Regions from separate parts of the Paenibacillus sp. FSL P4-0081 genome, predicted to be linked through region 1. Evidence: riboswitches for the same ligand, from Rfam matches in the RefSeq annotation. Region 1 holds a riboswitch; each other region holds the start of a gene.
The links. Region 1 has a riboswitch for cyclic di-AMP ahead of P40081_RS25495 (alpha/beta fold hydrolase). Riboswitches for the same ligand answer to the same signal wherever they lie in the genome.
Positions count from the first base shown of each region.

Region 1 (10,564 bases):
CCTCTTGGCTGAACTGTTGCAAGACCTCAGGTACGGGAAGGATACTGAATGAAGGTACCATCTGCCGTAGCCAGCCCGCGAAGGAGTAATAATCGAATAGCCCTGCTCTAGCAGACCACTTTATTTAACCATACGTCTAATTCTCACATATTCCCGGGGGAGATAGGGTACGCTGATGGGGAGCGGATCAGTAAAGCTTCCGGTACGGAAACTAAATTCTTCAGTGGAGAAGCTGCTTATTTGTGATACTGCCGTATGAGAAATTAATAAGTTTTCCATTTTCCAGCCGAGTATCAACATGCCGGCGAACAGGAAAATGCTGCATATTATTTTACGTATTAACATGGGGAATGCATCCTTTTCACACAGGCTCTCCTGATGCTTCCCGGATTATTCACCGCAAATTGCCTTTACATTCTCCTTCGGTGACTATATAATTGCAATAATTGTATACGGAGTTAACCGGAGGAGCCTGCCAACAGCGGGCTCTTTTTGTGTTTTTATCTGGAATAAATTTACTGCTGCGGAGGTATTGGAATGGAAATGAACAATGAGAGCATTATGGTGTGTGTGCATTATGGCCCCCACGGGCAGAGGTTAATACAGCGTGGAGGACAATTGGCCAAATTGCTCAAGGCTCCGCTGATTGTGCTTACAGTAGATGCATCCGGAGACAATGAATATAACCGGGAGAAGCAGCAGTACCTGTCTGGCTGGGAGAAACAGACCCAGGAGGCCGGCGGACAATTTGTGATCCGCAAATGTAATGGCAGGAAAACGGCTGATGTGATTGTGGAGACTGCAAAGGATAATAAAATAACGCAAATTGTACTCGGACAGTCAAGCCAAACGCTGTGGCAGGAGATTACACGGGGAAGCTTCATCAATGAGCTGCTGGAGCGGATGGGCCCGATTGATCTTCATATCGTTGCGGTGCAGCGCTATCCGGAGCTGCTCGAAAAGTCCCATGAGCAAGGCTTCTCTGCTTATCTGGTCAAAGAGGGCGACCGCCATATCCTTATGGATGAACCGGAGGGAGATGAAGCCATGAAGGGGGTCTTCTTCCGTGAGCTCGATACGGATTTCAATACCGGCCTGTTCAAAATCGTCAGAAACGGTGAAGCGCAATATTTGAGGATTGTACAGAACGAATGGGTTAAGCCCCGTTAAGCGGATTATACCAAAACTAGAAAGGGGGATTAAGCCTTGCTGCATATGATTATCCTGCTTCCGTTTTTGCTGGCTGCGCTAATGCTGCTGATGAAGCGAAATAAACGGTTCCACCTGGGCTGGATCGCTCTGCCCCTTCCCGCAGCTCTCTTCATTTATTTCCTGACGAGAATTCCAGCCATCCGGGCTGGCGAGCCTATTGTTAACAATATCAACTGGATGCCGTCCTTTGGGGTAAATATTTCTCTGGTGCTGGACGGACTCAGCTTGCTCTTTGTCCTGCTGATTACCGGAATGGGTGCCCTGGTTGTGCTCTATTCCATTTATTATCTCGATAAGCTGATGGAAGGAATCCGCCAGTTTTATATGTACCTGCTCATGTTTATGGGAGCAATGCTGGGCGTTGTCCTGTCAGATAATCTGATGGTGCTGTACGGATTCTGGGAACTGACGAGCATTTCTTCGTTCCTGCTCATTGCCTTCTGGCACCGCCGGGAAAGATCCTCCTATGGAGCATTGAAGTCCATGCTGATCACGGTGTTCGGCGGTCTGGCGATGCTTGCCGGATTTAATCTTCTGTATATAATGACCGGCACTTATAGTATCCGCGAGATTGTTGCACAGGCAGGGACCTTGACAGAAAGTGCCATGTTTATCCCGTCCATGCTGCTTATTCTCCTGGGTGCCTTTACGAAATCCGCCCAGTTTCCGTTCCATATCTGGCTGCCTGATGCTATGGAAGCGCCGACTCCGGTAAGTGCATACCTTCACTCGGCTACCATGGTTAAGGCGGGGATCTATCTGGTGGCGCGGCTCACCCCTCTATATGCCGGAGCATCCGAGTGGTTCTGGCTCGTTTCTGTCACAGGACTGGTAACTCTGATCTATGGTTCGTTCAAAGCCATCCGGCAAACGGATCTCAAAGCCTTACTCGCGTACTCCACGATCAGTCAACTCGGATTGATCATGTCTTTGCTGGGACTCGGGTCGGCGGCAGCCTTCTTTACCGGCACGGGGGATGCGGTTTTTTATACGATGGCTACTACTGCAGCGCTCTTTCATCTCATTAATCATGCTGTATTTAAAGGCAGTCTGTTTATGGTTGTGGGCATCATTGACCACGAGACGGGTACCCGTGATCTGCGCAAGCTTGGAGGGCTTATGTCTCTCATGCCAGTCACCTTCTCTGTCGCATTGATCGGGGCGTTCTCCATGGCTGGATTGCCGCCATTCAGCGGATTCCTTAGTAAAGAAATGTTCTTCACCTCTATGCTTAATATCCGGGAGTTTGACATCCTGAGCTCAGGATACTGGACGCAGCTCTTTCCGGTAATTGCCTGGATTGCCAGTGTGTTTACCTTTGTATATAGCATGATTTTTGTCTTCAAGACCTTCCGCGGCAAGCTGAGGGAAGACAAACTGGATAAAATTCCGCATGAAGCTCCACTGGGTCTCTTGCTGTCACCGGTGATTCTAATTTCACTTGCTGTAGTGTTTGCATTCTTCCCTGACCTGGTCTCTGCTACGCTGATTGAACCGGCAATGTCTTCCATCCATACGGGGATACTCGCACCGGAAGAAGCTTTTGAAGTTTCTATTCATTTCTGGCATGGCTGGACACCGGAAATCTTCATGACCCTCGGCGTTATAGCCGCAGGTACACTGTTATTTAGAATCTATACCCGGCTGCGGGTACTGGACCGCGAAGCAAGCGGACGCAATACGCTGAACCGTATGTATGACTTCTCGCTAAGACTGCTGGAGAATGGTTCAAGACGTTTGACTGATGCCTATATGACTGGTTCCAATCGCCATTACCTGCTCTATATTTTCAGCTTTTTCATCATTTCGTTACTCACAGTTCTGCTGCTGCAGTCAGGCATAAGCTTTGGCATGGATCAGTATGCCTCATTGTCTTTTTATGAAACGGCTGTTGTAGCAGCAATGCTGTTGGCTGCCTTTGCTGTTCCATTTGCCAAGTCACGTGTTAACGCGATTCTTTTCACCGGTGGTGTAGGGTACATGGTGACGCTGCTCTTCGTTCTTTTCCGGGCACCGGATCTTGCACTCACCCAAATGATTATAGAGACCGTATCGGTCATTCTGTTCCTTCTTTGTTTCCGGTATTTACCTAAGCTGAAGAAGCAGAGAGAGCCGCTGCGCTTTAAGCTGCCCAATCTGATCATAGCGCTTGGAGCCGGCATTACAATGACGTTGATCGCTCTGGCGGCTATGGGTACCAGTCCTTTTGAACCTATCTCCGAGTTTTTCCTGAAAGAAAGCTATAACCTGGCTGGCGGCAAGAATGTTGTTAACGTCATCCTGGTAGATTTCCGCGGGTTCGATACCTTGTTTGAAATCATGGTGCTTGGCATCGCCTCACTGGCCATTTATGGTCTGATTCATTTGAGAATGGAAGAGGAGTTGACGCCGCTCCAACCCGCCAAGAATGAAAAATTACCGCTGCGCAGCAATGACGTGATTCTGCAGACAATGTCCAAGGGGATTGTCCTCATTATTCTGATATTCTCCCTGTATCTGTTCTTTGCCGGACATAATCATCCGGGGGAGGCTTTATCGGGGCTTTGATGACTTCTGCTGCGCTGATCCTCATTACAATCGCATTTGGAATGGATCAGGTACGTAAGGTGTTACCTGTGAATTACCGGCTGCTTACAGCTTCCGGACTCCTGCTGGCTATTCTAACAGCGTCAGGCTCATTCCTGTTTGACGCTCCTTTTCTAAGTCATGCTTTCGGCCATTTTCATCTGCCAGTGCTTGGCGATACGGAGCTGGCGACTGCCGTCCTGTTTGACCTTGGCGTATACCTGGCCGTGGTCGGTGTAACGATGAACATCATTTTATCGATCGGAGGGGAAAAGAAATGGAACTCCTAATGGCGGTTGCGGTCGGCATTCTCTTCACGATCGGTGTGTACCTGATTCTGTCCAAAAGCCTGCTGCGCATTGTGCTGGGAACCTCCCTGCTGACGCATGGTGTCCATCTGCTGCTGCTCACAATGGCCGGGCTCAAAAAGGGTGCAGCCCCTGTGCTGGGCAAAGCGGATACTTATGTTGATCCGCTGCCGCAGGCATTGATTCTAACCTCCATAGTTATCAGCTTTGGGGTTACAGCCTTCTACTTCGTACTCGCGTACCGGTCTTACCAGACGCTGGGTACTGACGAAATTGACAGCATTAAGGAGGACAACGAATGAGCAATCTATTGGTACTCCCGATTCTCATTCCGCTGACTACGGCTGTCATCCTGATTTTTCTCAAAGAGAAGATCCGGCTTCAGCGCGTGATTAGTGCGCTCAGCGGTCTGCTGAACATTCTGGTTGCAGTGCTGCTGGTTTCACGTGTCCACTCTGAGGGCATACAGACCTTGCAGATGGGGGGCTGGGCTCCTCCGTACGGGATTGTATTTGTAGGTGATATGTTTGCTGTATTGCTGGTAATGATGGCTTCGATCGTCAGCTTTGCGATTCTGTGCTACTCTTTCAGCAGTATTGGAGAGAAGCGGGAGCGGTTCTATTATTATACGTTCTTTCAGTTTTTGCTGGTCGGGGTATACGGCTCGTTTCTTACCGGAGATATTTTCAACCTGTTTGTCTTTTTTGAGGTCATGCTGATTTCTTCTTATGCGCTCATCTCACTCGGAGGGACCAAGCTTCAGCTAAGAGAAACATCGAAATATCTGCTCATCAATATCGTATCCTCGACACTGTTTGTAGCAGCGGTAGCTTATCTCTATGCAGCAGTAGGAACACTCAACATGGCACACCTGTCCCAGCGTATCGCTGAAGCGGGACAAGGCGGCGTGCTTAATGTGATTGCTGTTTTGTTCCTGATTGTATTTTCCCTAAAGGCAGGGCTGTTCCTGTTCTTCTGGCTTCCAGGGTCATACAGTGCGCCTCCGGCGGCTGTTAGAGCGTTGTTCGGTGCACTGCTGACCAAAGTGGGACTCTATGCAATCATCCGCACCTTCACGCTGCTGTTTGTTAACGATCCCGGCTTCACCCATGACTGGATTGCCTGGATGGCTGCTGCTACCATGATTCTGGGCAGCCTGGGGGCAGTCGCTTATAAGGATATCCCGAGGATTCTGAATTATAACATCATTATCAGCGTTGGATTTGTAGCCTTTGGACTCGCTGCAGGGACTGCAGATTCACTGAATGGGGCGGTCTTCTATCTGCTGCACGATATGCTGGCCAAGGGACTCATGTTTATTCTGGGCGGGATGATTATATCCGCAGCCGGAACTGACCGGCTAGGCAGTATGGGCGGGATGATTAAAAGGTATCCGTTCATCGGCTGGATGTTCTTTATCCTTGCTCTTGCCCTGACAGGTATTCCGCCGCTGAGCGGGTTTGCCGGCAAGATTCTGATCATCCGCGGAGCTCTGGCTGAGGGAATGCTGACGTTGTCCTTAATTGGACTAGGATCGAGCTTACTGGTGCTGTATTCCCTGATGAAGGTGTTCAGGCTGGCGTTCTGGGGAAATGAACCGGTGAATGAATTGCCTAGAGTGAACTTGAAGGCTGCATCGGCTATTGCCGCCGGACTCCTGCTGCTTGTGATTGCTATGGGGGTCGGTGCCGAGTCCGTCTATGCTTATGTATCGCAGGCAGGCGAGGTTTTGGCGTCACCTGCGCGGTACATTGAAGCCATAATGAAGGAGTAGAGAAGATGGCCCTACAATTCCTCTTAAATCTGTTGATTGCCTTTCTGTGGATGGCGATAAATAACGATGGCTCTGGCTCAAGCTTCATAGCCGGCTACGTCATCGGTATTATATTATTGCTGATTTTGACGAAATCCCTGGCCCGGACCCGGCCATTCTATCTCATACGTATATGGGCTATACTGAAGCTTCTGCTGATCTTTGCCCGTGAACTTACGGTCTCGAATTTCGTGGTCATCGGCCATATCATCCGTCCAAAGCTGGCTATACGTCCCGGTATCTTTGCTTATGAGACTGCCTTGACCTCGGCTTGGGAGGTTACGCTGTTATCGTGCCTGATCTGTCTGACGCCGGGAACCCTGACTCTTGATGTTTCGAAGGATGGCAGGACGCTGTACATTCATGCAATTGATATTAAAGATGCAGAGCTGCTTGTCGCGCAGATTAGAGGCACTTTCGAACAAGCGATTATGGAGGTGACCCGGTAATGATCCAGGTTATGCTAACCGTGGCAATGATCATTCTGGCGCTGGCGATGCTGGCATGCCTGTTCCGTCTCCTGAAAGGGCCAACCCGATCAGACAGGGTTGCCGCGCTCGATACGATAGGCATTCATGTACTCGCAATGATCACTGTTTTCTGTATGCTGCTGGATACCCAGGACTTTCTTGAAGTTATTCTGGTTATCGGTATTCTGACGTTTATTGGAACAACGGCACTGGCCAGATATATTGAACGGGGAGCCGTTATAGAGGATGGAGGGAACCCGAATGACAGGTGAACTGATTAGCTCCATTCTTGTGGTGATGGGTGCAGTCTTCTGCGGCTTAAGTGCCTTCGGCTTAGTCCGGCTGCCTGATGTGTACCTGCGTTCACATGCGGCCACCAAAAGTGCAACCTTCGGGGTGCTGTGTCTGCTGACAGGAGGCTTCCTGTACTTTTGGTTTAAAGACGGAACGGTTAATGTCAAGCTGCTGCTGGCGATTGTTTTTGTATTCATCACTTCACCGGTGGCAGGCCATTTAAATGGCCGGGCAGCCTACCGTTCAGGAGTCCCCTTGTGGAAGGGGAGCGTACAGGATGATCTGAAGGTCCTGGGGGAAGAAAGTCAGGAAACGTCTGCAAAATAATACTTAATCGCTGAATTCCTTATAGGAAGCGGGGGAACCAGGTTATATGGGGTGAATCTCGGGAAAAACGAGTAGGGCTACTTTCAGGCCCGAATCCGGCAGCTAACCCCGCAAGCGTTCATGAGAGGATGCACTGTTTATGCCGCATATTGAAGGTGAATGGAACGTCGCTGTATTACGAGATGTCGGGCAACGGTCTGCCTATTGTTTTTATTCATGATTATTCGACCTCCCATCATCTGTTTGAGCCGCAAGCGGATTATTTCAGCAAGCGTGCGAAAGTAATCGTATTCGATTTAAGAGGGAACGGGCAGTCCGGTAAAATGGATGTGGAGATTAGCCGGATCGTAGACACACATTGTGAAGATTTGAAGCTGTTATTGGACGCTCTGGCTGTAGAGAGGGCTGTAATCGTAGCTTGTTCCGGTGGTGCTGTGCTCGCCCAGCTCGACAGACCGCACGAAGGAAATTGCAGCAGAGTATGGTGCGGTCATTTATGACTTTGAATGGATCGGTTGTTCAAGGAACTGAACAGTGAGGGAAGGGTAACCTCAAGCCTCCGGCGAAACCGGCGGGTCCGGCGGGACTGCAATATTCAGTGGATCGGCCCGGTGCATAAGTATTTGGCGGCGGGGGGCTCACGCTGGAGAGCAATATATGTACCACGCACTTCATGAAGAAGCACTCAAATATTACGGCAAGTTTCTGGAGGCCGGTCAAGGCAGGATCGAGGACAATATCCGGATGGATCTACGGCCAACTGCCTTCGCAGGCAGTTGGCCGTTTTTGATGCGAAAAAACGCAAATAAGTAATTTCACACATTTATTTCGTGGAACACGAATACCATTAAAATATATAAGTCCACTAGAAAGAGGAGAGATGTTATGGTTCGCCATTACACGCAGCTGGAATTGATCACGATATCGAAATTACCTCCGACCACAGTGAAGAGATGGCTAGAGTATTTCTCTTATTTTGTAGCCGCGACCCGTCAGGGAGACCAGGTGCTTTACCCTTATGAAACTTTGAAACTACTGAAGCGGATCAGTGAACTGCGTGCAGAGCGTTACCATCTCAGTACCATTGTTCGTCTGCTGATTGAAGACGGCTTTCCGATGTATGGCAAAGAGGACAAGAAGGAGTTGCAACCTCCTCCGCCAATGGAGAAAATCAGCGCCGAGCCGAAGAAGCCGGACAGACAGCAGCTGCTTGTTGCTTCCCTGGCGGCGCTTGCCGATGAGCTTAACCGGATTGCGGATCATCTTAACCACTTGAAGGTGCAATAAATACATTCCGGACCGAATTCAATGAGCGGCAGCTTCATGGTTTGAGCTTGTCCATTTTGCTTAGACTCAGCCACTGCCCCCGCGTAACCGAGGTATCGGGAGTAATGCCCAGATGCGCGGACATTAGACGTGATTTATGAGGTGGTGAAATCTGGTTGGAACTTAAGATACCGGATGATTATCAAGAGGAATCATGAACGATACTGTCGTGCCCCTGCCCGGTTCACTCTGGATAAGAAGACCCTGGCCATACCGCTGAACCAAACGGCGGTTGGTATTCCTTAAGCCGATTCCCCCGGTGTTATGCCGGGTAAGGCTTAGGAGGTTCTCAATCTCGGCAGCCGGAATCCCTTTGCCATTATCTATAATCTGTACACAGGCGCCAGCTTCCGCCTGATATATGCGCACCACCAGTTCGCCGCCCTTCGCCCGGCTCAGCAATCCATGTCTTACTGCATTCTCAACGAGCGGCTGGATGGACAGCGGAGGAAGCTTGAAACGGAGAGCGGGCTGGATCTCCCACACCACAGTTAACCTGTCTCCAAAACGGACTTGCTCAATGAATAAATAGGATTTCACCAGGGAAATTTCATTCTCCAGATCCACCAGCTGATTCGTATTAATGAAATCAACGCTATACCGCAAGTAATCTGCAAATGCACCCGCTACATTACGCATCTGTTCCATATCAAATTCACTCAGGGCCATAATGGAGTTGATGGTGTTGAATAAGAAATGCGGTTTGATCTGGGCCTGCAAGTAGGCTGTTTCCATCCGCAGACTTTGGTCAATCGATTGTTTCAACGAAATTAATGCCTGCACTCTGTACTTCAGCTCTAATCTTTCAACAGGTTTGGTTACATAGTCATTGGCTCCATGTAAGAATTCTGTATATGACTCTTCTGAAATCGAATGGGTAATTAACAAGAGTATCGGCAGCTCCGTAATATCAAAATGTTGTCTGACCTGCTTGGTAAGCTCATATCCTGACATTTGCGGCATTTTCACATCGGCAATTAACAAATCCCAGGAAGCAGAGCGGATCAGTTCAAGGGCTTCATCGGCACTGGAGACCGCAGTTAATCTGTAATTTTCTTCATAGAGAATATCAGCCAACACTTTCAGGTTCACCGGATCCTCGTCCACAATTAGAATATTGGGTCTTGCCATCTCATAGAGAGGCCCGGACGATCCTGCACGGACCACTTCAGCAGATCCTTTATCTTCGCTAATGTTGCGGCGTTGTTTAACCCTAGAGGCTTCAATAATAATCTCTCCTTGCTCCGTTATACTTAATTGCGTTATGCAGCAAATTAAATAGAATTTGGGATAATCTTTTTTCATCTGCATATACGTGTGAGAGTTTTGAAGAGATAGTTAACCGGGAAAATCAACATATAAATGCTATAAATGGAGAGGGTTGTTATATAAAACCGAAAGTCCTTCCAATAATGTTGCTTGCACATTCCTTTGGCGTAATGGTTGTTAGTGCAGCTACCTCACTCACATTTCCGTTTTTCTTCTGCTCGCTTTTTTCCCAAGGTTAGATGCCTCCCTCGAGCATAGTGTAAACGTCTTAACTGAACAATAAATGAACAAATTTTGTGGGCTTTGATGGCGAAGGCAAGGCTGTAACCAGTCTCAGGCGCAACCGGCTGGTGAAACGAAGCTGTAATTTTGAGTGGATAGGCGCAGTGTACCTTACTTGAACAAGGATGGAGCCCGACTGGCCCCGGGTGAAGATCAAAGCGGTGATCCCGTAAACGTGAGAGATCCAGCAGGTTGATTTTTATTGCCCAGCTATCATTAGGCGGCAGACATTGCAGCCATGTAAAAGGTAATGAAGCCGCTGAATCCGTTCAGCGGCTTTTTTTCTCAGGTGAATTTCAGCAGAAACAGCATTGACTCTATCTATGTTCCCTAACTATAATATTAATATAATAGTAAATAGATTAATATTAGTGTTAACTAAATGACACGAAGCCGGACTGGAAGATTTGTTCGGTATAATAATTCCCTAAGGAGGGCTTAGCTTGTCTCAATCTATACCCGCATACACCGGTTATCTCTTAGTTCATTTCATCGGGGAGCAGCCGGATGGCGAACAGGTCTATTTCTCCTACAGTGAGGACGGCCTGCACTTTAAGGATCTGAACGCGGGTCTGCCTGTTCTGCGCTCGGAGCTCGGGGAAAAGGGAGCCAGAGATCCCTTTATCATCCGTTCGCCGAAGGAAAGCAAATTCTATCTGATTGCCACCGATCTGCGCATTGCCAGCGGCAAGGGCTGG
Region 1 covers NZ_CP009280.1:5,965,559-5,976,122, reverse strand. The annotation lists gene P40081_RS25530 (universal stress protein) at 538-1,170, shown strand; partial or broken gene P40081_RS25525 (Na+/H+ antiporter subunit A) at 1,216-4,067, shown strand; gene P40081_RS25520 (Na(+)/H(+) antiporter subunit C) at 4,055-4,387, shown strand; gene P40081_RS25515 (Na+/H+ antiporter subunit D) at 4,384-5,859, shown strand; gene P40081_RS25510 (Na+/H+ antiporter subunit E) at 5,865-6,347, shown strand; gene P40081_RS25505 (Na(+)/H(+) antiporter subunit F1) at 6,347-6,640, shown strand; gene mnhG (monovalent cation/H(+) antiporter subunit G) at 6,630-6,989, shown strand; cyclic di-AMP (ydaO/yuaA leader) riboswitch at 6,988-7,121, shown strand; gene P40081_RS25495 (alpha/beta fold hydrolase) at 7,145-7,489, shown strand; gene P40081_RS25490 (MerR family transcriptional regulator) at 7,875-8,276, shown strand; gene P40081_RS25485 (sensor histidine kinase) at 8,439-9,482, opposite strand; partial or broken gene P40081_RS39495 (glycoside hydrolase family 43 protein) at 10,310-10,564, shown strand, end outside.

Region 2 (10,564 bases), 2.5 Mb from region 1:
ATATCCGGCAGGCTGCTCCATAACAGCGGTGAGGACGGTTGCGGCAGCTTTCTGCGCTTCATGCAGCGCCATCAGCCCTTCCAGCGTCTCGGTCATTACCAGCGGAGTATCCCCGCAGATTACGATCGTAGTTCCTTCTTCGCCGCCAAGCAGATCTTTGGCTTGTTTGACGGCATGCCCGGTTCCAAGCTGGATATCCTGCAGCACATATTCGGCACTGTCGCCTACATAAGCTTTAACTTTCTCAGCGCCGTGACCTACGACGACGACTGTACGCTCGCATCCGGTCGCCTTTACTGTATCAAGCACGTGCCCTACCATCGGTTTGCCGCAGACGGGGTGCAGCACTTTGTATAATTTAGATTTCATGCGCTTGCCTTGGCCTGCAGCAAGTACAACAGCCATTCTTTTCAAGAATGCCAACCTCCTACTTCTTGAACTCACTACTGAATATATCTCATTCCGGGCAAAAAGAAAAGAGAACCATGAAGGCATGGTTCCCTTTTCTTCGAACCCCAATAAAATCCCCCCACAAAGTGGGGCTTTGGCTTCGAGGCTGACCCAGGTACTTTGCGGGGGCCCCAAAACATAAAAAGTCTTATCTTAAAAAAACGGCATGGCTTTACGCCGCCCGGGAGGGCAGCAATCCTTGAGAGTCAGCGCTTCACAGCTTAAGCTCCCTCTTCAATGACTTCTTCTTCTTCCGTAGCGGCGCGTTCGTACTCGGCCAGAACCGCAGATTGAATCTTTTCGCGCGTTCCCGAAGAAATCGGGTGAGCGATATCGCGGAATTCACCGTCAGGTGTACGCTTGCTGGGCATTGCAACGAACATCCCGTTATTACCATCGATGACGCGTATGTCATGAACAACAAACTCGTTATCGATTGTAATGGATGCGATTGCTTTCATTCTCCCCTCAGAGTTGACGCGGCGGAGTCTGACATCCGTAATTTGCATGTGTGTGTTCACCACCTTTTTCCATCAGAGACTTGGTGTATAATTCCACACAGCAAAGCGAATTCCTTCTTTTTCATTCCATAAAATACCTGATAAAGAAGATTATTTTTGCAGAACCATTGATTTCGACACATTTCGTGCTGTTATCTTAAGATTCCTCACGGTTTCGACATTATGCACGGGTTTTTAATCTTGGAAATCCAGCTCCCTCAGGAGGGGAAATAGTTGCCGGGATACGCGGAAATGCGCCGCACCTTGGAATCTACCTCAGTAAGCTTTACGAGCGATACGTAATCATGCAGCAGGCGTTCTTCCTTCTCCACCGCTCCAGATTCTACAAGTACGCCTACACCGGCGACCTCAGCATTGAACTCACCCAGCAGATCAACCATCCCGCGTACGGTACCGCCCGCCTTCATGAAGTCATCCACGATCAGCACCCGGGATTTCTCACGCAGTGCCCGTCTGGACAGCGACATCGTATGTATGCTCTTGTGCGAACCCGAGACATAGTTAATGCTTACCGCCGAACCCTCGGTCACCTGATGGTCGCGGCGCACCAGTACTACAGGCAGCCCAAGCTGCGCAGCCGTCGCATAAGCCAGCGGAATCCCCTTGGTCTCCACCGTCATCACAACATCAATCTCTACTCCGTAAAAAGCCGTAGCAATAATCTTACCGGCCTGCTCCATCAGGGACGGCAGTCCCAGCAGATCGGACATGTACAAATACCCGCCGGGCAGAATCCGGTCACTCTGCTCCAGCTGCCCGCACAGACGGTTCACGAAAGCAAGGGCCATGTCCATCGGCATCCGCGGAATATACCTGACTCCGCCTGCAGCACCCGCCAGGGTTTGCAGTTCGCCCATGCCCTCACCTTCAAATACCTCTTTTATAATAGCCAGATCTTCACTGACCGATGACTTCGCTGCACCGTACCGCTCTGCGAAGGTCGAGAGCGGCAGCAGATCATGCGGCTTCTCAAGTAAAAATTGGGTCATATCAACCAATCGCTGGCTTCGTTTAAGTTTCTTCACGGAATGCTCCTCGCCAAAACCGAATATTATTATGAATAATATCATTTTTGTACGGATTTACACAAGCGAAAACGGTTATACCGTCCTTTTGGAGTTGACTTGTGCTTCGCTCAAGAAGAAACGGTTAAGCTGACTGGAGCAGCGCTAACCGTTTCTGTGTGCCTTCGGCTCAGCTCAGCGAACGCACGGCATAGACTTCCTTGCAGAATCCGCGGAGCCCGTTATAGATTCTTGCTACCTTGGACTGCTTCGATACCAGGCCGAATACTGTCGGTCCGCTGCCGGACATCAGCACCCCATCTGCCCCCAGCTTCATCATCGCTTCCTTGAGCTGCTGTACCTCCGGGTGCAGCTTCAAGGTCACATCCTCCAGCACATTGCCCAGGCCCGCGCAGACCGCCGAGAAATCGCCGGCTTCAATCGCCTGCTGCATCCGGAGTGCGGACGGATGAACCGCGATGTTATTCGCGCGTACGCGTCCGTACACCTCAGCCGTCGATACATTAATCGGCGGCTTGGCCAGGACGACCCAGCATTGCGGCGGACTCGCTATTTGCGTCAGCCGTTCTCCCCTGCCCGTAGCCAGGGCAGTGCCTCCTGTGACGCAGAACGGGACGTCCGAGCCCAGCTCGGCGCCCAGTTCCTGCAGCTCCTGCGCCGGGATCCCGAGGCGCCAGAGCCGGTTCAGGCCGCGCAGCGTAGCCGCGGCGTCACTGCTGCCGCCGGCAAGGCCGGCAGCGACCGGAATTCTTTTGTCCAAGTGAATATGTACACCGCTTCTCACGTTATAGCGGTCTTTAATCAGTCTTGCGGCCTGGAAGGCCAGATTCTTCTCGTCCAGCGGAATATACCCGGCCTGGCTAGAGATAATAATGGAATCACGCTTCAGCTCGGAGAGCTCCAGACGGTCGGCCAGATCGACCATAGTCATAATCATTTCCACTTCATGAAATCCGTCAGCGCGCTTATGCAGCACATCCAGCATCAAATTAATCTTGGCCGGCGCTTTCTCATACATTTTCAAGGCGTTCACCCACCCTCAGCTTTTCCCGTAAAAACAACTTAACATATTATATGAGAAACTGGCAGTGAAGTCCATTAACAAAAGTTGAGTAAGCTTCTCCGGACCCCCGTATTTGGAAAAAGGTACCGCCAGCAGGCGATACCCAGGTTACAACTGCAGACCCCAGCTTTACGGCGTTACGATTTCCGTGCAGCCTGTTCAGCCAGCTGAATCGCTCTCTTGACCATGTTCCCGGCGTCAACTGCCCGGATTCCGCCCCAGCCTTCCTGCTCTACCGTTTCATAAAATCCAAGCTCCTTGGCCAGCTCTGTCTTCAGTTCCTCCGACATCATGCCCCGTCTTCTGCGGCTCATTACGGATTCCTCCCTGTATGCTATTGGATGATGAGCTACTGCTTATGTAGTATGCGGCCAAGGGGCACAGGTCATGCAGCGGAAAAACAAAAAACAGCCCCCCTTCAGGGAGACTGTCCGTGACGCTAAGCTTTAATATACATAATCCGCATCTGCCCATCGTCTTCGGTAACTGTGATTTCCACAGATTCAGTAAGGATATCGGCATAGCTATAGGAGACTCGCTTGAAGGTTTGCTGCTCCTGATCCAGTTTGACAATAAATACAGAAGGGTACGTTTCTTCCAGGACACCGGTACGTTCAACGGTCTTGCGACGACCACCGTTAGCCCGCAACGTGATCTTATGACCGACGTGAGCTTCGAGACTGCGTTTGATTTCCAACAGCGCGTTATTAGCCATTGCCTGACGACCACCTCTTTCCTTGTCCATTATACAACTTTTCACAATCATTGTCAAAGCAAATAAATAATTATAGATGATGCTAAAATAGTTGTCAACGGAATTTTTTTAGAAGCAAGTAGTCCCGGCTTAAGCGCCTTGTTATCGGTAATGCTGAACGCAAATCTGCCCATGAAAAAAGGAAGGATAAGCCGGATCGCTTATCCTTCCTTCTCTATATCCGCCGCTACAGCACCGAAGGCGCCACCTTCAGGGTAGCAAGATTCTGCAGCCGGGGCATCCCGATACGGAAGCTCCCGCGGGTCTCAATTCCACCCATTCCCTGGTTGCCGCTGATGGTATGGTTCAATACATCGCTCAAATTGACCGTATCGCGGATCGATGTGAATGAAGCCTTGGCCGCAATATAGACGGGGTCCAGGGCATGAATGAGTATTCTTCCCGGTGAGCTGGCGAAATTCGCCCCTGTGCCCAGCAGCGCCTCGAAATGCGACTGGCAGGCCCCTGCAACAATCGTCAGGGCGTCGAAATTCCGCTCATACTCCCGGGCAACCTGGATAGCCGCAACAAAATTCTGTGAATTTTTGTAGCTGCTCAAGCTGTAGAGATCATAACCCTGCTGTTGCTTAAGTACTCCGTCATGACCGGTAATCACCACGATATCCGGACGCACACGGGGCAGCAGCCGGTATAAGGTCTCCGCCATTTTGGACTCATGAATATGATGCCCTTCGGCGGGTATGCGCAACTGCTCATACAGACTCAGGCTTTTCTTCAGGTAAAGCGCATCGCCATCCAAATGCAGCACCTTACCCGGCACTTCAAAGTAAGCAGCTTCCTTGGGAGATTGGGTCCAGGTCCCGGATACACTCTCTCCGCTGCGCTGGCTCTGCTCCTGACGGTCTTTACGCAGCCAGCTCAGGGATTCTATGGCTTTGATCTGCGCCTGCTGCCCCCGCTCTGTAATCCGGGTAGGAGGCACCTGCACCAGATCATCCAGCGGAGAGTCCGCCAGCAACCGGAATTCCGTCCCCTTGATGACGGCTTTATTCTGCACTATATTCTCTACCCGGAAAGTCACATCGCCGCCATAAGATTTACGTATGACCAAGTCTCCTAAATTCATTACAACACCACCTCTACCCCATGTTATGGGCAAAGGTCCCGGTTGGTTCATCACCCGGAGTGTTTTCTGCTGATTATACGATTCCTGCAGCCAGCAGGACAGCGCTTAGCCGCGCATATTCCTCCAGGCTAAGTGTCTCTCCGCGGCGGGACGGCTCTATCCCTGCTTCAGCCAGCAGGGCCTCCAGACGCTCACGCCCCTCTTCAGCGAAGTAGCGGGCCTTCAGGTTATTGGCGATCGTCTTGCGCCGCTGGGTGAAGGATGCCTGGACAACATCGAAGAAATGCTTCTCGTCGGCAACTTCAACCGGAGGACGCTCTCTGACCTTCAGACGGATGACGGCTGATTCTACATTCGGCTGCGGAATGAACACTGTCCGGGGTACCATGCAGACCAGCTCGGGCTCACTGTAATACTGGACGGCAATACTAAGACTTCCGTACTCTTTGCCCCCAGGAGAAGCAGCCATACGTTCGGCAACTTCCTTCTGGATCATAACGACGATGTTATCAAGCGGCAGCTTCTCTTCCAGCAGCTTCATGAGAATCGGGGTCGTCACATAATACGGGAGGTTGGCCACTACGCTGACCCGGTCCACACCGGCAAAATCTTCGGCAAACAGCTCCTGCATGTTGACCTTCAGTACATCATCATTGCGGATCTTTACATGGGGATAGGGTGACAGGACATCCCTGAGGATCGGGATCAGTCTGCGGTCAATCTCCACCGCTGTGACCGCTCCTGCTGTCATCGCCAGCCTTTCCGTCAGGGCTCCGATACCCGGGCCAATCTCCAGTGCGCCTGCTGCAGAATCCAGACCTGCGGCATCGACAATTTTGTCCAGAATATTCTGGTCGATCAAAAAGTTCTGGCCCAGGCTTTTTTTGAACGAAAACCCGTACCGCTGTATGATTGCTTTGGTTCTAGTTGGGGATGAGATATTCAGAGTGTCGCTCATGAAGTAATGCCTCCCTGATCAATTTGGGCGAGAGCGCGCGCGAACTCTTCGCGTGTAATACCGAACATCGCCAGACGCTTGTACAGCTGCTTGCCGTTGCAATAACCGATACCCAGCAGATTGCCAAGCTGCATTCTTCTCTCTGCTGCCTGTGCGTGTACCATCATACCTGCGGCCATAAGATCATCCAGCCCGATTACAGCCGGTGCCCCTTCAAAAGAAGTGTGGACATGCTCCAGCGCATGGCGGATGGCCTCAGGCGAGGCATTCTCCACACCTATATCCCCTTTGCGGGTAGCATCCTTCTCCGGAATGAATGCGTGCTTGCATCCGGGTACCTTGGAGGAGACAATTTTGCGAATTCGCTCTCCGGCATGATCGGGATCCGTGAGGATGATAACCCCTCTGCGTTCCATGGCTAATGTAATCTTCGCAATGACCTTGCGGTCCACTGCGGAACCGCCTGTTTCAATCGTATCCGCTTCTACGGCCCGCTTAACGGCCACGGTATCGCTTTTACCTTCGACGACAATTAATTCTTTAATCATAAATAATTTACTCCCTTACTCTAAAACGCAAAAAGAAGAGGATTCGCTCCCCTTCTTTTTGGCTAAAGAATGTATAAGTGATGAGCGGCAGCTCTCTAAATTCCGTAAGTGCTACCCCCACTATATCTTATAAACCGCTAATTTGCAAAAGACTTGCCGCTTAGTTAAGCTCCGGCTTCACAGGTCCAATCACATAGATGGTCCGCGACTTCCGGCCGAAATTACGGGCATGGCTCAGTGAATCGTAGTAAACATCCACCTTGTTGCCTTTAATGGCACCGCCGGTATCCTCTGCTCGGCGAAACCCTAATCCCTCAATGTACACCCACCAGCCAATTGGTATTACATTCGGATCCACTGCAATAGTGCGGCCTTCCGTTACGCGTGTGCCGGAGGCGGTGCGTGTTCCAATTCCCGGTTCTTCCGAGGAATAAGCCGTCATGGATACGTTTTTGATCATTTTTTTGTATTCAAAATCTACGCCTGCCTTGCTCGTGACGTTGTTGCTCTTCGCACTGACTTTGGATGATTTGGAGGTTGTTGTTGCTTTGGATGTAGTTGCAGCAGCTACAACAGGCTTCGGAACCGCTTTGGTACCGACAGCAATAACCTTATCTTTGGTTACCGTCTGAACTTCCTTGCCGACCATATTCATGGAGACTAGCTCCCCATCCTGATATATCTTCTCGATATGCTGGATGATCGCGCCCGGCTTGCCTGCCTGTGCAACTCTTACGTCTCCCTTATACAGAGAGGGGTCTGCGGTTTTGATGACCTTAAAAGGCAAGTTTACTGTCCGCTGTACGGTCTGCTTGGTAATACGGACAATCTTGACTTCCATGTCGGGTGTGACTGCGGTATCAAGCGAAGGGAAAATCTTGTCATTGCCCTCCAGGCTGTAACCCAGCTTGGTAATGGCATCTCCGAGCGAATCCTCGGTGGTGTATATGGTCTTGGTTGCACCGTCTGCAGTAAGCACAAGCTTCTGCGCACGGGTGATTACGACACGGTCGCCGTCTTGTATTTCATCACTAAGGCCAATAGATAGCTCATCATACGGCTGCAGCGAAATTTGTTCCTTTGCCAGCACATCACTGAGCAGCGCTTCCCGCGTCTCCAGTGTCTGTACCTGTCCGTCTATAACTAAAATAATTTCTTTATTACTCTGACCGTGTACGTACAGCAGAATTAACAGTGCGATAACAATCGATATCACACCTGCAAGTGAAAGTACGCGAGGATTCACTTGCTTCAACCGTAATGCGAAAGACCTGCTGGATGATTGCGAATCATGGGATACCTCTGGTTGGAATACGCCCACTCTCTCCATCCTCCTTACATAGCCCCGTCGTCCAAGTTATATCAAGGTGACTGCATCATTTCTGACGAAACTAGGTTTGAGATTGCAACAGGATACGCCCGCATTGCTCCAGCGTTTCCTGCTCATGGATCGCCTGCTCGGCATAGCTACTCCGGATATCTGTTATATAACAGTATGCCGGGAACATCCGCATTATTCAAAACAAAAAAAAGCCCAAAAAAGAGTTCACAGAGGACTCTTTCGTGGCTTCTCCGGTGTCGAATACGCGGGAATGTTTATGCACGAGGTTTCCTCTCTTACTTGCGCTTACGGGGTTAGCTGTCGGGTTCGGGCATAAGAGAGACGCCCTATCTCAGGTCACCCGCTCACGGCGGTTGCCCTCAAATTCACCCCAAAGACCACGTGAAGAAATCAAATAAAGTCTGCGGCAATTCTGTGTTGTACTCTATGTACGGGCATGCGGCAGGGCATTTATTGGTTCCCCCGTTCTCCATACGGAGACTCAGCGAGACGATCCATGAAATAGTGACTGTCACAGTAACAACAGCTCACTGCACTGAAAAGATGATATCCTGTTTTGATGCATGTTGTAAAGGACGATTCAACCACGTTTACGTAAAAAAATGATTAAAATATTGTAATATTCAGCCGTTTTTAGACTATAAAAGTTTAATATATCGGCTATACTTCATTTTTCACCGCTTTTTCTCCCGTTTTCAGACAATCCCAAATCGTTCCAGTGCGTTCGCATACGTAATTTCCGCCAATTCCTGTAAATCAATCCCTTTTATTGCCGCAGCTGCCTCCGCTACCAGTCTTACATGTGCGGTCTCATTCCGCTTGCCGCGGAAGGGGTGCGGAGTCAAATATGGGGAGTCCGTTTCGATCAGCAGCCGGTCCAGAGGAGTCTGGGCGAGCACCTCTTTGGGCACCCTGGCATTCTTAAACGTAATCGGTCCGCCGAAGGACAAATGGAAGCCGAGATCCAGACACATTTTGGCGCTTTCCCAGCTGCCGGAGAACGAATGCATCACCCCTCCAACCTCACCCGCTTTTTCCTCCCGCAGAATCCGGATTACATCCTCGTGGGCATCGCGGTTATGGATACAGATTGGCATCTTCAGTTCACGAGCCAGGCCAATTTGCTTGCGGAATACCTCATGCTGCACATCCTTAGGAGAGGTGTCCCAATAATAGTCAAGTCCGATCTCACCGATGGCCACTACCTTGGGATGACTGCAAAGCGATGCGATCCATTCGAGGTCGCCCTCCTTCATACTGAATGCATCCTGTGGATGCCAGCCCACCGCTGCATAAATATAATCATATTTCTCTGCGAGCTCCATCGTTGTCGGAATCGTTTCCCGGTTGAAACCGATATTGATCATTTTACTGACTCCGGACTCCAGCGCCCGGGCGATTACCTCCTCGCGGTCCTCGTCGAATTGCGGAGCATCCAGATGGGTATGTGTGTCGAATAACTGCATTATATTTCATCCTTTCCGCCTTGATTTCTATGATGAATTACAAGTATTTTAGGTTATTTTGCAAAAATATCTGCGATGGAGGGCGGCAACTGTGGAAGGGCTTTCTGCAGCCTGTCCTGCGGGAAATAGAGATGGTATCTGCCTCGGTGAATCCCGCTGATTGAGCGTACAATATCCGATACCTCTGAGATCTCCCGCAGCTTATCATGACGGTCCAGAAGCAGAATCTGCTTGCTGTCAAAAGCATCCCCCGGACGGAATACATCATAAGGAAGATCTGTCGGAAAATCAATTTCCAGATCATAATCAGCACGCAGTCCGGCACCGGCAAAGCTGCGGCGGATTTCGTCAATTGTCTCTGTATCCAGATGCTCCATCTCCACATATTTATACAGTTTACGATGAATAAACCGGCTGCACAAGTCGCTTAAAATTTCATCTTTCTCCAGCGTCCACTGCATGAAGGCTGTCTGCATCAATGCCTCATCCAGCAGCAGGTACTGCTCCACCGTTACATCCCCGCGGAACAAATCACTTAGCGGCTCAATCATGAACCGGAAACCATAATCCTCCTGTACCAGCTCCTTGGCTCTGCGGAGAATCTGGCGCAGAATAATTTCCGAGCTGCGTGTTACCGGATGGAAATAGACCTGCCAGTACATCTGATAACGTGACATCAGGTAATCCTCAATCGCATGCATCCCGGATTCTTTAACAACTACCCGGCCGTCATAGGGGCGCAGCATCCGCAGAATCCGGTCAATATCAATGGTTCCGTAATTTACCCCTGTATAATAGGCATCACGCAAAAGATAATCCATCCGGTCCGCATCCAGCGGCCCCGACACCAAATTGACAACAATTTCATGCTCATACGTTTTGGAGATCACAGAGGCTACTTTATTGGGGAAATCCTCAGCTACATCACGCAGAATAGCGGTGATTTCCGTATCCTCCAGAATGATCCGGCAGGTCCAGTCCTCATGATCCATTTCAAAAGCTTCTTCTATAGAATGGGAAAACGGGCCATGTCCCAAATCATGCAGCAGCGCCGCACACAGGGTAAGCAGACTCTCCTCAGGCATCCAATCCTTATATCCGCTCCGTTCAAACTGCGATATAATCCGCCGGGTAATTTCATAAACACCAAGCGAATGGGAAAACCGGCTGTGTTCTGCGCCATGGAAAGTCAGATAAGAGGTACCGAGCTGGCGGATGCGCCGCAGACGCTGGAACTCCTTGGTGTTAATCAGACGCCAGATAATGGTGTCCTGGACGTGAATGTAGTTATGAACCGGATCTTTAAATACCTTCTCTTCTGTCAGCGGTTGCTTCATGAGATCAACTCCT
Region 2 covers NZ_CP009280.1:29,614-40,177, reverse strand. The annotation lists gene glmU (bifunctional UDP-N-acetylglucosamine diphosphorylase/glucosamine-1-phosphate N-acetyltransferase GlmU) at 1-414, opposite strand, end outside; gene spoVG (septation regulator SpoVG) at 672-959, opposite strand; gene purR (pur operon repressor) at 1,169-1,996, opposite strand; gene ispE (4-(cytidine 5'-diphospho)-2-C-methyl-D-erythritol kinase) at 2,166-3,020, opposite strand; gene P40081_RS00175 (small, acid-soluble spore protein, alpha/beta type) at 3,197-3,373, opposite strand; gene veg (biofilm formation stimulator Veg) at 3,499-3,774, opposite strand; gene yabG (sporulation peptidase YabG) at 4,001-4,900, opposite strand; gene rsmA (16S rRNA (adenine(1518)-N(6)/adenine(1519)-N(6))-dimethyltransferase RsmA) at 4,974-5,858, opposite strand; gene rnmV (ribonuclease M5) at 5,855-6,406, opposite strand; gene P40081_RS00150 (resuscitation-promoting factor) at 6,567-7,727, opposite strand; cyclic di-AMP (ydaO/yuaA leader) riboswitch at 8,016-8,245, opposite strand; gene P40081_RS00145 (TatD family hydrolase) at 8,444-9,214, opposite strand; gene P40081_RS00140 (HD domain-containing protein) at 9,268-10,551, opposite strand.
Region 2: another riboswitch for cyclic di-AMP. It lies ahead of P40081_RS00150 (resuscitation-promoting factor); the one in region 1 lies ahead of P40081_RS25495 (alpha/beta fold hydrolase).

Region 3 (10,564 bases), 2.6 Mb from region 1:
GCGGCGCTGAAGACAAAGGGAGTCATGCCTACGGAGGGCGGCGGACAACCCGTACAGAAGTAATGTTCAGTGCCGGAGGCGCTACGTATGTATACCTGATCTACGGGATGCACTATTGCTTCAATGTGGTTACCGCTGCTGAAGACGAACCGCATGCGGTCCTGATCCGTGCAGTGGAGCCGCTTACCGCCAGGGACGCGGAGCTTATGGCTGCATACCGGGGAATTGCTGTCCGGAAGCCTTCGAATCTGTCCGGCGGCCCGGGCAAGCTGTGCCGGGCACTGAGGATAGACAAAAGCCTCAACATGGCCAGGCTTGATCTCCGCGGGGGGCCAATATGGCTGGAGCAAGGTGAAGCCCCGGAATCTCTGGATATTGTCCAGGCTCCGCGCATCAATATTCCCTATGCAGAAGAATACGCACTGAAGCCTTGGCGTTTCTATCTCCGGGGCAATCCCTATGTCTCGGTCAGCAGCACGGATGCGCAGCCGGTTATCCTCACCTGAAGATAGTTTCATTCCGCTGTTTCGGCTGTGCTAATTTGGGTAAAAAATAGAGAACCCTAATAAACCTCTCCCTTGGGATTACCCGAAGGGAGAGGTTTTATATTTTTTCGGCCCCGTACCCTCTCCTGCGCCGTAAAACGGGCTATTTCCCGTATAAGCGACAAGAAACAACATAATTTGTATGCGCTTTCCCCGTTCTCTAAACTTACAATTACTGCTATAATCAGAGATATCCACAAAAAATATAAAGATGTAAATGAGGGACATGGGATGAAAGATACAGGCATGATCCGGAGTTTAGACAGTCTTGGTAGAATTGTGGTTCCCGTAGAAATCCGCATGACACGAAATATTGACATTGGGGATCCCATCGAGTTTTTTATTCTGAATGAGGAAATTATCGTCCTCAGAAAGTACACCTCCACAGAATGCACATTTTGCAGAAGCCTTGATCATGTAACCTACTATAAAGATCAATTCATTTGCAATACCTGCCTCAAAGAGCTGAGCGACCCCGGGCGCGGATCTGAAGAGATCACAATCTCTCCGGGCCCTGCAGAGGAGAACGCCGAACCTGTCCGCAGTGGACGGAGAACGAAGACGGAGGAAATGAGCCAGCGTCTGGAGAAAGCGATGGAGGACCACCCCTATGCCAACCAGAAGGAGCTTGCCGAGGTGCTCGGAATCAGCCAGGCCAGAGTAAGCCAGTTGAAGCGCAAGCTAAATACTGCCGGCAGAGTGACTCCGTAGCAGCGCATATCCCATCATCTTATACATAAGGCTTGGCCCTCTGCTAACAGAGAGCCAAGCCTTGTTTTTTGATATGCATGTTCGTTCAGCTTACTACTCCGACAATGCCGCTTTCAGCTCGTCAGGCGAAGCGGCCCACCACTCTTCATTATGGGCGATCAGCAATGATTTCAGCGCATTCCGCTCCGTAGACCCAAGTCCCTCCACAATAATCTTCCGTTTCAGGGCTGCATCCAGCTTATTGACATGATCGGCAAGAATCTTCCAGCCCCGGCGGGCTTCGGAATCAATCCACATCTCACAGGCGGTAATTCCGCCGTAGAACTGGCCCTCCGGTGTACGGTCCACAGCAACCCAGACCACCCAGACCTGTCTTCCTTCCGGTACATCCTCACGGTTCACGGAGAACTTAATCCCCTTCTCCACTTTGCTCTTGGCATGCATGGCACCGATATCGATAACGGCGATACCTTGATCAATAATAACAGGCGATACATTACCCAGATCAATGGAGCCTGCCCCGAAGCCTTTATGCTTACTCTTGGCATTCACAATATTCAAGGCAATCTGCTTTTTGCCCTCTGGTTGTACGTTATCCACAAGTGCACATCCTTTCCATTCACTAATTATTTAATTTTAGCTAATAATGCGCCGATTGCAAACATATACATCCCGTAGATGCTTGTCACGGGAGGAATCACAGTATGAAGCCACATTCATTAAGGTATACCCTCATCTTCGCAGCTCTGGCTGTTCTCACCTTGCTTGGAGGCGGAATATGGTTTCTTTCAGGGCACAGCCCTGCCGTATGGACTGCCTCTGCCCCAAAAGAGGCCAAGTCCCCCGCCGTCCTGCCGCAGCAGCAAATTGTGCAGTCCACTCTTCCGGAGATTACTCCGCCTCCGGTGTCGGAGGTTTTAAGCCAGCGTGTGGTGGAATACCACATGGATGTTCAGCTGCTGGCCGATACGGGAACCTTAGCAGCTTCCGAAACGGTGACCTGGATCCATCCGGGCAAAAAACCGGTCCAAGAGCTCTATTTTCACCTTTACCCCAATGCATTCGCTTCCGGCAATACAACCTTTATGAAGGAATCCGGAGGAACGCTCCGGGGCGACTCCATGCCTGCGGGCGGATACGGCAGCCTGACGCTGACGGATCTGCGGACCTCCGAGGGGATTTCGCTAATGCAGCGCACCCAGTATGTGCAGCCTGACGACGGCAATGTGAATGACAAGACCCTGCTTAAGGTCCACCTGCCCCAGCCGGTAAACGGTGGTGAGAGCGTAACACTCAAACTCCAGTTTGAGGTCAAGCTGCCGAAAATATTCGCCCGTATGGGAACCGCCGGCAACTTCGTCATGGCCGGCCAGTGGTTTCCCAAGCTCAGCGTCTACGAGCCTGCTGGCACAAGGGGAGTACAGGAGGAAGGCTGGAATCTGCATCAGTACCATGGCACATCTGAGTTCTACAGTGACTTCGGTATTTACAATGTAACCATCTCCGTCCCGTCCGATTACAAGGTTGCCGCCACCGGATTTCCGGTGAAGAACGCGCGGCTGGTACAGGACCGCAAAATCTATCAGTTCTACGCAGATGATGTTCATGACTTCGCCTGGGCGGCATCGCCGGATTTTGTGGTTGCCGAGAAGGCCTTCTCCGCGCCGCAGGTGCCCGGAGTAAAGATCAAGCTCTATCTGGACCCGCTGCATAAGGATCTTCAGGAGCGCTACTTCCAGGCCGCAGAGGCTGCCCTGACCGCCTTCAGCAAGTGGTATGGCCCGTATCCTTACTCCACCTTATCCATTGTAGTCCCGCCTGAATCTGGCAATGGGGCCGGGGGGATGGAATATCCGACGCTGATCACTGCCTTCGGTGCTGCCGAGGCATCGCCCGGCACTTCGCTTGAACGGACCGTGATCCATGAGATCGGTCACCAGTATTTCTATGGCATGGTCGCCAGCAATGAATTCGAGGAGGCGTGGCTGGACGAGAGCTTCACCTCATATGCCGAAGACCGGCTGATGGAGCAGGAATATGGCGTTGCCTCAAGCCTCCCGCTGCAGTCCAGTCTGGTCTCCTCCTCGCAGCCGCTCAATCTGGAGACGTGGAAATACACCGGAGATGATGCCTACACACGCAATGTCTATATCCGGGGCAAGCTGGTGCTCCGTGACATCGAACGGTTAGCAGGAGCCAAGAACATGGATGCCATTCTCGCTGCTTATGCCCGTAAATACCGCTTCAAGCATCCCTCAACCGCTGACTTCCAGAAGATTGTGGAGAAAGTAACCAAGCAATCCTGGCAGACTTATTTTGACCAGTATGTCTACAGCGGCGGAGCCCCTGATTTTGCAGTAGACGACATCAGGCTCACGGCTAAACGGGACGGCGGCAACGGAGCGGGGATTCAATATGATGCTGTAGTTGAGGTAAGTAACAAGGGCAGCCATTACGGGGATGTCCCTGTAAAATTTATTTTCTCGGACGGGTACTCGGTTCAGCAATACTGGAACGGCGAAGGGAAGACAACATCGTTTGAATTATCGTATAAAGCACCTCTGGTCTCCGCCGAGATTGATCCGGGACATTCCATACTGCTGGAGAGCAAGCATCTCAATAATTTCAGAATGGCGGAGCTTGAGCACAATACTCTTTCCCGCTGGACGCTCAGTGCGACGACACTGCTTGAAACCCTGCTCGGAACTCTTGTCTGGTGAGGTGAAGGATTGTGAAAATTTCGATAACCCGCGGTTGGCACAGCATGAAAGAGCAATTTTATATCCTGATTCTGCTATTTATCTACCGGCTGTTCTGGGGCTACTTCATGTACAAGTTCATTAAAAGCGCCGTCGTTCCGGTACTGCTGCGCTATCCGGATGCGAATGCCGGCGGCAGTAGCATAGGCAGGCTGCTGTATTATATTGAGGGGCAGGCTGCGCTGCACACGGACCCGGACGTCCGGCAATGGCTATGGCTGCTCCTGGCACTGACTCTGTTGCGGCTGCTGCTCTCCCCCTTTATCCGGGCGGGCCTGCTGCACGAGCTTCACCAGGAACGTGCCGGGGAGCGCGGACTGTTCTTTTTTCCCGGGATGAAGCGTTATGGTCTGCCTGTACTGCTGTTCAGTCTCGTTGAATGGGCGCTGGCCCTTCTGCCGCTCTATTGGCTGCTGCCGAAGATGTACCGTCTGCTTCTGAACGGCATTCTCGATTATCCGCTGCTGCTGACGCTCGTGCCTTATGTGCTGGGCTGGCTCGTCTACCTCTTCCTTATCCGCAAGCTGCTGCTGTATATGCAGTTCGGTTATACCGCCGGCACGGGCATGTTCACTTCGCTGCTGGTCTGTCTGAAGGTGCTTCTCCACTCCATCGGGATATCCGTCATTATAGGCGCAGGAAGTCTGCTGACGCTGATCCTCTGCAGCGCTGCAGCGCTCTTCTGCCCCGGCCTCCCGGCCCTGTTCCTGCGCCAGGCAGCTCCACTGCCGTCCACCCTATTCAAAATGTGGGGCATAGCCGCGCAGTATCATCTCTGGTCCAGTAAATCATTCCCACAATAATCGGCCGCCAAAACGGCATACTAAAAGAGTCATCGCCCCTCTGGTGAGGTGCATGACTCTTTTTTGTTTACAGCTGCGACAAGTGCATTTGCAAAACTGTAAATCCTTTGGTACAATGATGCCTGTACTACTAGTAACAAATTTGTAATCTTTCAAATGGAATGAAGCAGCTATGTAACCGAAGCCTTTAACCTTATGTCGATATGTCACTATTCTGGTGCACAAAACGCCGAATTCCCTGCACCGGGGAGTGGGGGAACCATATTTTGGGTGAATTGATCTCGCTTTAGAGGGGTCATAGGGGAACCTTCTACCGAATCCTTAAGCTAACCTCGCAGGCCTTGGAAGGAGTACATCTTTTGAGAAGTCAGAATTTTAAGAAGAAATGCACCGCAGCAGCGCTGGGTCTTGTGATGGTATTCACACTTGGAGCAGGCAGCGCTTTCGCAGATTCCAAAATGGATACTGTGATCTCAAAAACCATTGGAACGTCATATAAAACCGGGGGCACCAGCACCAGCGGCTTTGATTGTTCCGGATTCACCAAATACGTATTCAAGAGTATCGGCCTTACCCTGCCGCGCACCTCTAAGGCACAGTACAGCGTTGGAACAGCCGTATCCAAGAGTAATTTGCGTTCCGGTGATTTGGTATTCTTCAATACCCTGGGCAACGGAGTTTCCCATGTCGGTATTTATGTCGGCAATGGCAAATTCGCACAATCCTCCACTTCGCGTGGTGTAACCATCAGTTCGCTGAGTCAGGCATACTGGGCCAACCGCTACGTTGGCGCTAAAAGAGTGATGAGCACAACAGCCTACCAAGCTGTCGCTTACGATTGAACCCTTGAACATTTCCTCGAATATTCGTACCTCTAACAACTAAATGTAACTTATACGAGCCCGGTTTTGATTATTGCCGTAATCATTTCCGGGTTTTTCCTTTTCCTTATTCTACCTTTTACACTCATCTGCAGGCCCTGAAACACCTTTTTATCCCAAATCCAAAGAAAAATCCATCAATAGCTCACCTGCTGCGTAAATATGAGTCTTTCTATGCAGCTATAACTCTAAAAAACGCAAAAAAAATGCATTAATATGTTATAAGTGATTGCCAAGCGCCCTAGTCTTTGCTACAATTATCGCAGTGAGCTTTTAGTAACATTTTTGTAATTATTGAATCGCTTTTAACAAAGGTTTTGTCATGTATTGAATAACAGCTAATCCTAATCAACAGTCGTGCCGAGTTCCCTAAAGATTTAGGGAAACGGGGGAACCAACTTTGGGTGAATTGACCTCCTATTCTAAGAGGGGTCATAGGGGACCTTCAACCGAACCCTTAAGCTAACCTCGTAGGCATTTGGAAGGGGTATTTACTTTTGAAGAAGAAGCTAGCAGCCGCAGTACTAAGCTTTTCCATCATCTTCACCATTGGAGCAGGAAGCGCTTTCGCGGATTCCAAAATGGATAAAGTTATCGACAAAGCCATCGGGACCAAATACGTATCCGGCGGTGTATCCACGAACGGTTTTGATTGCTCCGGATTTACAATGTATGTTTTTGATAAGATCGGAATTAACCTGCCCCACCAATCCGGCTCCCAATATGAGATGGGCACTGCTGTATCCCGCGATGAAATGAGACCGGGCGATCTTGTATTCTTCAATACAAGCGGCAAAGGCATTTCTCATGTCGGTATTTATGTTGGTGACGGTGAGTTCGCACATGCTTCTTCCTCGCGTGGTGTAACCATCAGTTCGCTGAGTGACAGCTACTACGTCAACCGCTACGTTGGCGCCAAACGGATTATGAGTACAGATGCTTACAAGACTGTGGCTGCGGATTCCGAAGAGAATGACGATGTGCAATAATTTGTCCTAAATATAAGCGCTTTTCCAGGATTTTTGCCGAAATCTTGGAGGAGGGCTTATTTTTTTGTCTATAAAATTACTTACCCCGCTCTATATTTGTAAAACACCAATTTCGCTCTTTCATAAAATATTTATTGGCGTTTGTCAAGTTCCGGTCTTTCTGCAAGGTTTTTGCGTCGAATCCGGCTCGTTTTGTATATAATATTTATAGAATGAAGTAATGTTCCATTGAAAGGAGGCCTCCGCTTATGATAAGTTCCCCGGTAACTTTTTATGTTGTTCCTATGGAGTCGCGGCATGCTGCTGAGATCTGTGAGTGGAACTACAGGCCCCCGTATAATATTTACGGCTGGATGCCCTGGGAGCAGATGCAGGCGCTCGGTGTTGAATTCGGTGATCCGCAGCTGCGCAGCGAGCAATACGTTTCCGTTGTGAATGGACAGGGAATCCTGTGCGGCTTCGCCCAGCTGTTCCCTATGGAGGGTGTAGTCCGGCTTGGAATCGGCATGCGGCCCGATCTGTGCGGTCATGGCATGGGACATCTGTTCATGAAGGCCATCGTTCAGGCGGCTTTGCAGCGTTATCCGGAACGGGAGATCGATTTGGAGGTACTGACCTGGAATCAGCGGGCCATCCGTGCTTACCAGAAATGCGGATTTACCATAACGGATACTTATGAACGCAGAACCCCAACTGGCGATAAGCCATTTTATTGTATGGTCTATGAGAAATAGCATTCCACTTCTGTATGTTTGCAATTTTCCCAGGAGTTTCGTTCATTTTTTTGACACAAATACTATGATAACGCTTCACCATCCGGTATAATGAAGGAAGCAGCTTACATGGAGGGACGGATGCAGATGCAGAAATGGATCATGAGCGGTTTGTTTTTTGCCGCCTGTGCCTTTGCCGTGGTCTTAATGTTTACCCTGCCCGGCAAAGCCGAGGTGGCTGAAGAGAACAAACCTACAATGCCTGAGGTTGTGCTGGACGCAGCCGGCGCGGAGGCCCTGGTGAAAGCCAACTGCATCACCTGCCACGGGGATCAGCTTCAGGGCGGTGTAGGGCCGAACCTGCAGCAGGAGGGCGCACAGCATGACGCGGCGCAGATTTACAGCATTGTGACCAAAGGCCGCGGGCAGATGCCTTCCTTCAAAGACAAACTAGCCCCTGAGGAAATTGCGAATGTCGCGTTATGGCTGGCCGAGAAGAAATAATAACATGCCCAAAGCAAAATGCCCGCTGCAAAGGATACCCTGGTATCCCTGCACGGGCATTTTTATGGATCAGGCGGTACTGTCATTTCCATAAGGATCCTGTCCTCTAACGGTTTTTCTCAAAAGCCTCGTTAATTTCATTAGCCTGGCGTATATCCAGCTTCTCCACATCTGCAGGCAGACGCAGGATAACGGTCTTGTAGTCAATGGTGATATGCGGGTGATGGTCGAACGCTTCCGAAATCGCAGCAACCTCATCCACAAAAGCAATTCCCTTCATATATTCATTGAACATATATTTGCGCACCATAATATCCTCTTCCAGTTTCCAGCCTTCCAGCTTGCCGATCTGCTCCCGCAGTTCTTCCTCTGTAAATGGCAATTTGTTTCCTCCCTTGCTTAATTAGCTATATCACAGCAGTCCTGTCTTTCAAATAAAACATCCCTCAGCTTCTTAAAGTCCAAGGGATGTGCCGGGCCAAAGATTTTTTTCGATTTAATGTATTCTTAAATCCCGGCGAATAGTACTTCTCATCCCAATTTTAACATGGGCTGATGCCTGGGACAAACTCCGGCTCCGCAGCTGCTTCCGGTCTACACCAGAACCACCGATGCCAAATCCTCGTCGCCGAGCAGAATATTGATGCGGTGCGTTTCTTTATCGTACATTACAACCCCGCTTCCGACCTTAATCACCGGCTCATTGCCCAGTGCGTAGAACAGATCCTCCGCAAGCGCCTCCCAGACCTCCAGCTTCGACTCCTCCGGCAGGTTCTCCCACTCCTCAGGCTCCATTTCGAAAAAAATATACCCGTCGGAAATCCGTCCGACTGCGCCTGTCAGTTCAACCAGAATTTCACTGTAATCTCTGCCATGCTTAACTCCCACGTCAATCACTCCGTTTTCTTCGCTGATGAATAATAACTTACCTTATCCATTATAGCCGAAAAAATCACTTCACAAAAAAGGGAATGCTGTCGATAAATAAGAATATACGTGATTTGGTTACGTGCAGAGTGTCCTCCCGCGGTTCAAGGATGATAAACGCGGTATAGTCGGATCACTTCTTAATTCTCATGGACGAGGTGCATAAATGGAAATTTCAACAATACTAGGACTGGTTTTTGGTCTGATCGCAGTAGTCTGGGGGATGGTACTCAAGCATGCTCCGCTTGAAAGCTTGAACAATCCCGCCGCCTATGTAATTATCTTTCTTGGTACGGCCGCCTCAATCTTCATGGCCTTTCCCATGTCGGAAGTCAAGAATTTCCCTAAGCTGCTGAAGATCCTATTTGTGAAGAAAAAGATGGTCGGCAAGCCCGAACTGATTACAATGTTTATGGAATGGGCATCCATCACCCGCCGTGAAGGACTGCTTGCATTGGAATCCAATGTCGATGAAATCGAAGATAATTTCCTTAGAAACGGTATGCGGATGATTATCGACGGCAATGACCAGGAATTTGTCCGCGATGTATTAATGGAAGATATTCACGCTACAGAAGATAGACATAAAGCCGGCGCCTTAATCTTCTCCCAGGCCGGGATGTACGCACCTACACTGGGGGTACTCGGGGCTGTTATCGGGCTGATTGCCGCCTTGGGGGATATGAGCAATATGGATGTCCTGGCCCACGCGATTGCCGGAGCCTTCATCGCTACTCTGCTGGGGATATTCACCGGTTATGTAATGTGGCACCCTATGGCCAACAAGTTAAAACGAATTTCCAAACGCGAGATTGAAGTCCGCCTGATGATGGTAGAAGGTCTGTTGTCTATCCAGTCGGGGGTCTCCACCATTGCTATCAATCAGAAGCTTTCCGTCTTCCTTACTCCGTCCGAACGGGCCAAGCTGAGTGAGAAGGAGGGCACCTCGAATGAGCAAAAAGACTAGGCATGAGGAGCACGAAGAGCATGCCGATGAATCCTGGCTACTGCCCTATTCCGATCTGATGACCCTGCTGGTTGCACTATTCCTGGTTATGTATGCCATGAGTGCTACGGACGCCCAGAAGTTTGAGCAAATGGCCCAGGCGTTCAATTCAGCGCTCAGCGGCGGTGGCGGCGTACTGGAATTCCGCTCGGATTCACCTACGAGTACTCAACTTGACCAAGGCAATAAGGATAAAATGAATAGTGTTATAGATAAAAATACAGGAACCGCCGAGATCTCCAAACTTCGTGCCAAAGAACAGGAGGATCTGGAGAAGCTTAAGGAGCAATTCGATCAGTACATCAAGAATAACGGAATGACTGATCTGCTCAGTACGAAGCTGAATCAGTCCCAGTTAATGATTACGATCAGCGACAACGCCTTATTTGCTTCGGGACAGGCTATGGTCAAGGATGACTCCCGCCAGCTGGCCAAGTCAATCTCGACGATGCTGCAGCAGTTTCCCGATTATGATATATTAGTGCAGGGACATACGGATAATATTCCTATCTCCAATAGCAGCTACTCCTCCAACTGGGATCTTAGCGTGGCCCGTGCCCTTCAATTCATGAAAATCCTGCTGCTTAACCCCAATCTGGACCCGGTCAAGTTCAGTCCGATCGGATACGGGGAATATCATCCCATCGCTGAGAATACGACTGCCGCCGGACGCGCCAAGAACCGTCGTGTAGAAGTCTCCGTTCTCCGCAAATACAAAGATGCAAC
Region 3 covers NZ_CP009280.1:99,628-110,191, reverse strand. The annotation lists gene P40081_RS00525 (DNA-3-methyladenine glycosylase) at 1-506, shown strand, start outside; gene P40081_RS00520 (AbrB/MazE/SpoVT family DNA-binding domain-containing protein) at 777-1,256, shown strand; gene P40081_RS00515 (YwhD family protein) at 1,350-1,856, opposite strand; gene P40081_RS00510 (M1 family metallopeptidase) at 1,961-3,976, shown strand; gene P40081_RS00505 (hypothetical protein) at 4,021-4,818, shown strand; cyclic di-AMP (ydaO/yuaA leader) riboswitch at 5,036-5,174, shown strand; gene P40081_RS00500 (C40 family peptidase) at 5,232-5,660, shown strand; cyclic di-AMP (ydaO/yuaA leader) riboswitch at 6,048-6,191, shown strand; gene P40081_RS00495 (C40 family peptidase) at 6,197-6,688, shown strand; gene P40081_RS00490 (GNAT family N-acetyltransferase) at 6,937-7,422, shown strand; gene P40081_RS00485 (c-type cytochrome) at 7,549-7,905, shown strand; gene P40081_RS00480 (4a-hydroxytetrahydrobiopterin dehydratase) at 8,012-8,287, opposite strand; gene P40081_RS00475 (hypothetical protein) at 8,500-8,793, opposite strand; gene motA (flagellar motor stator protein MotA) at 8,999-9,799, shown strand; gene motB (flagellar motor protein MotB) at 9,783-10,564, shown strand, end outside.
Region 3: another riboswitch for cyclic di-AMP. It lies ahead of P40081_RS00495 (C40 family peptidase); the one in region 1 lies ahead of P40081_RS25495 (alpha/beta fold hydrolase).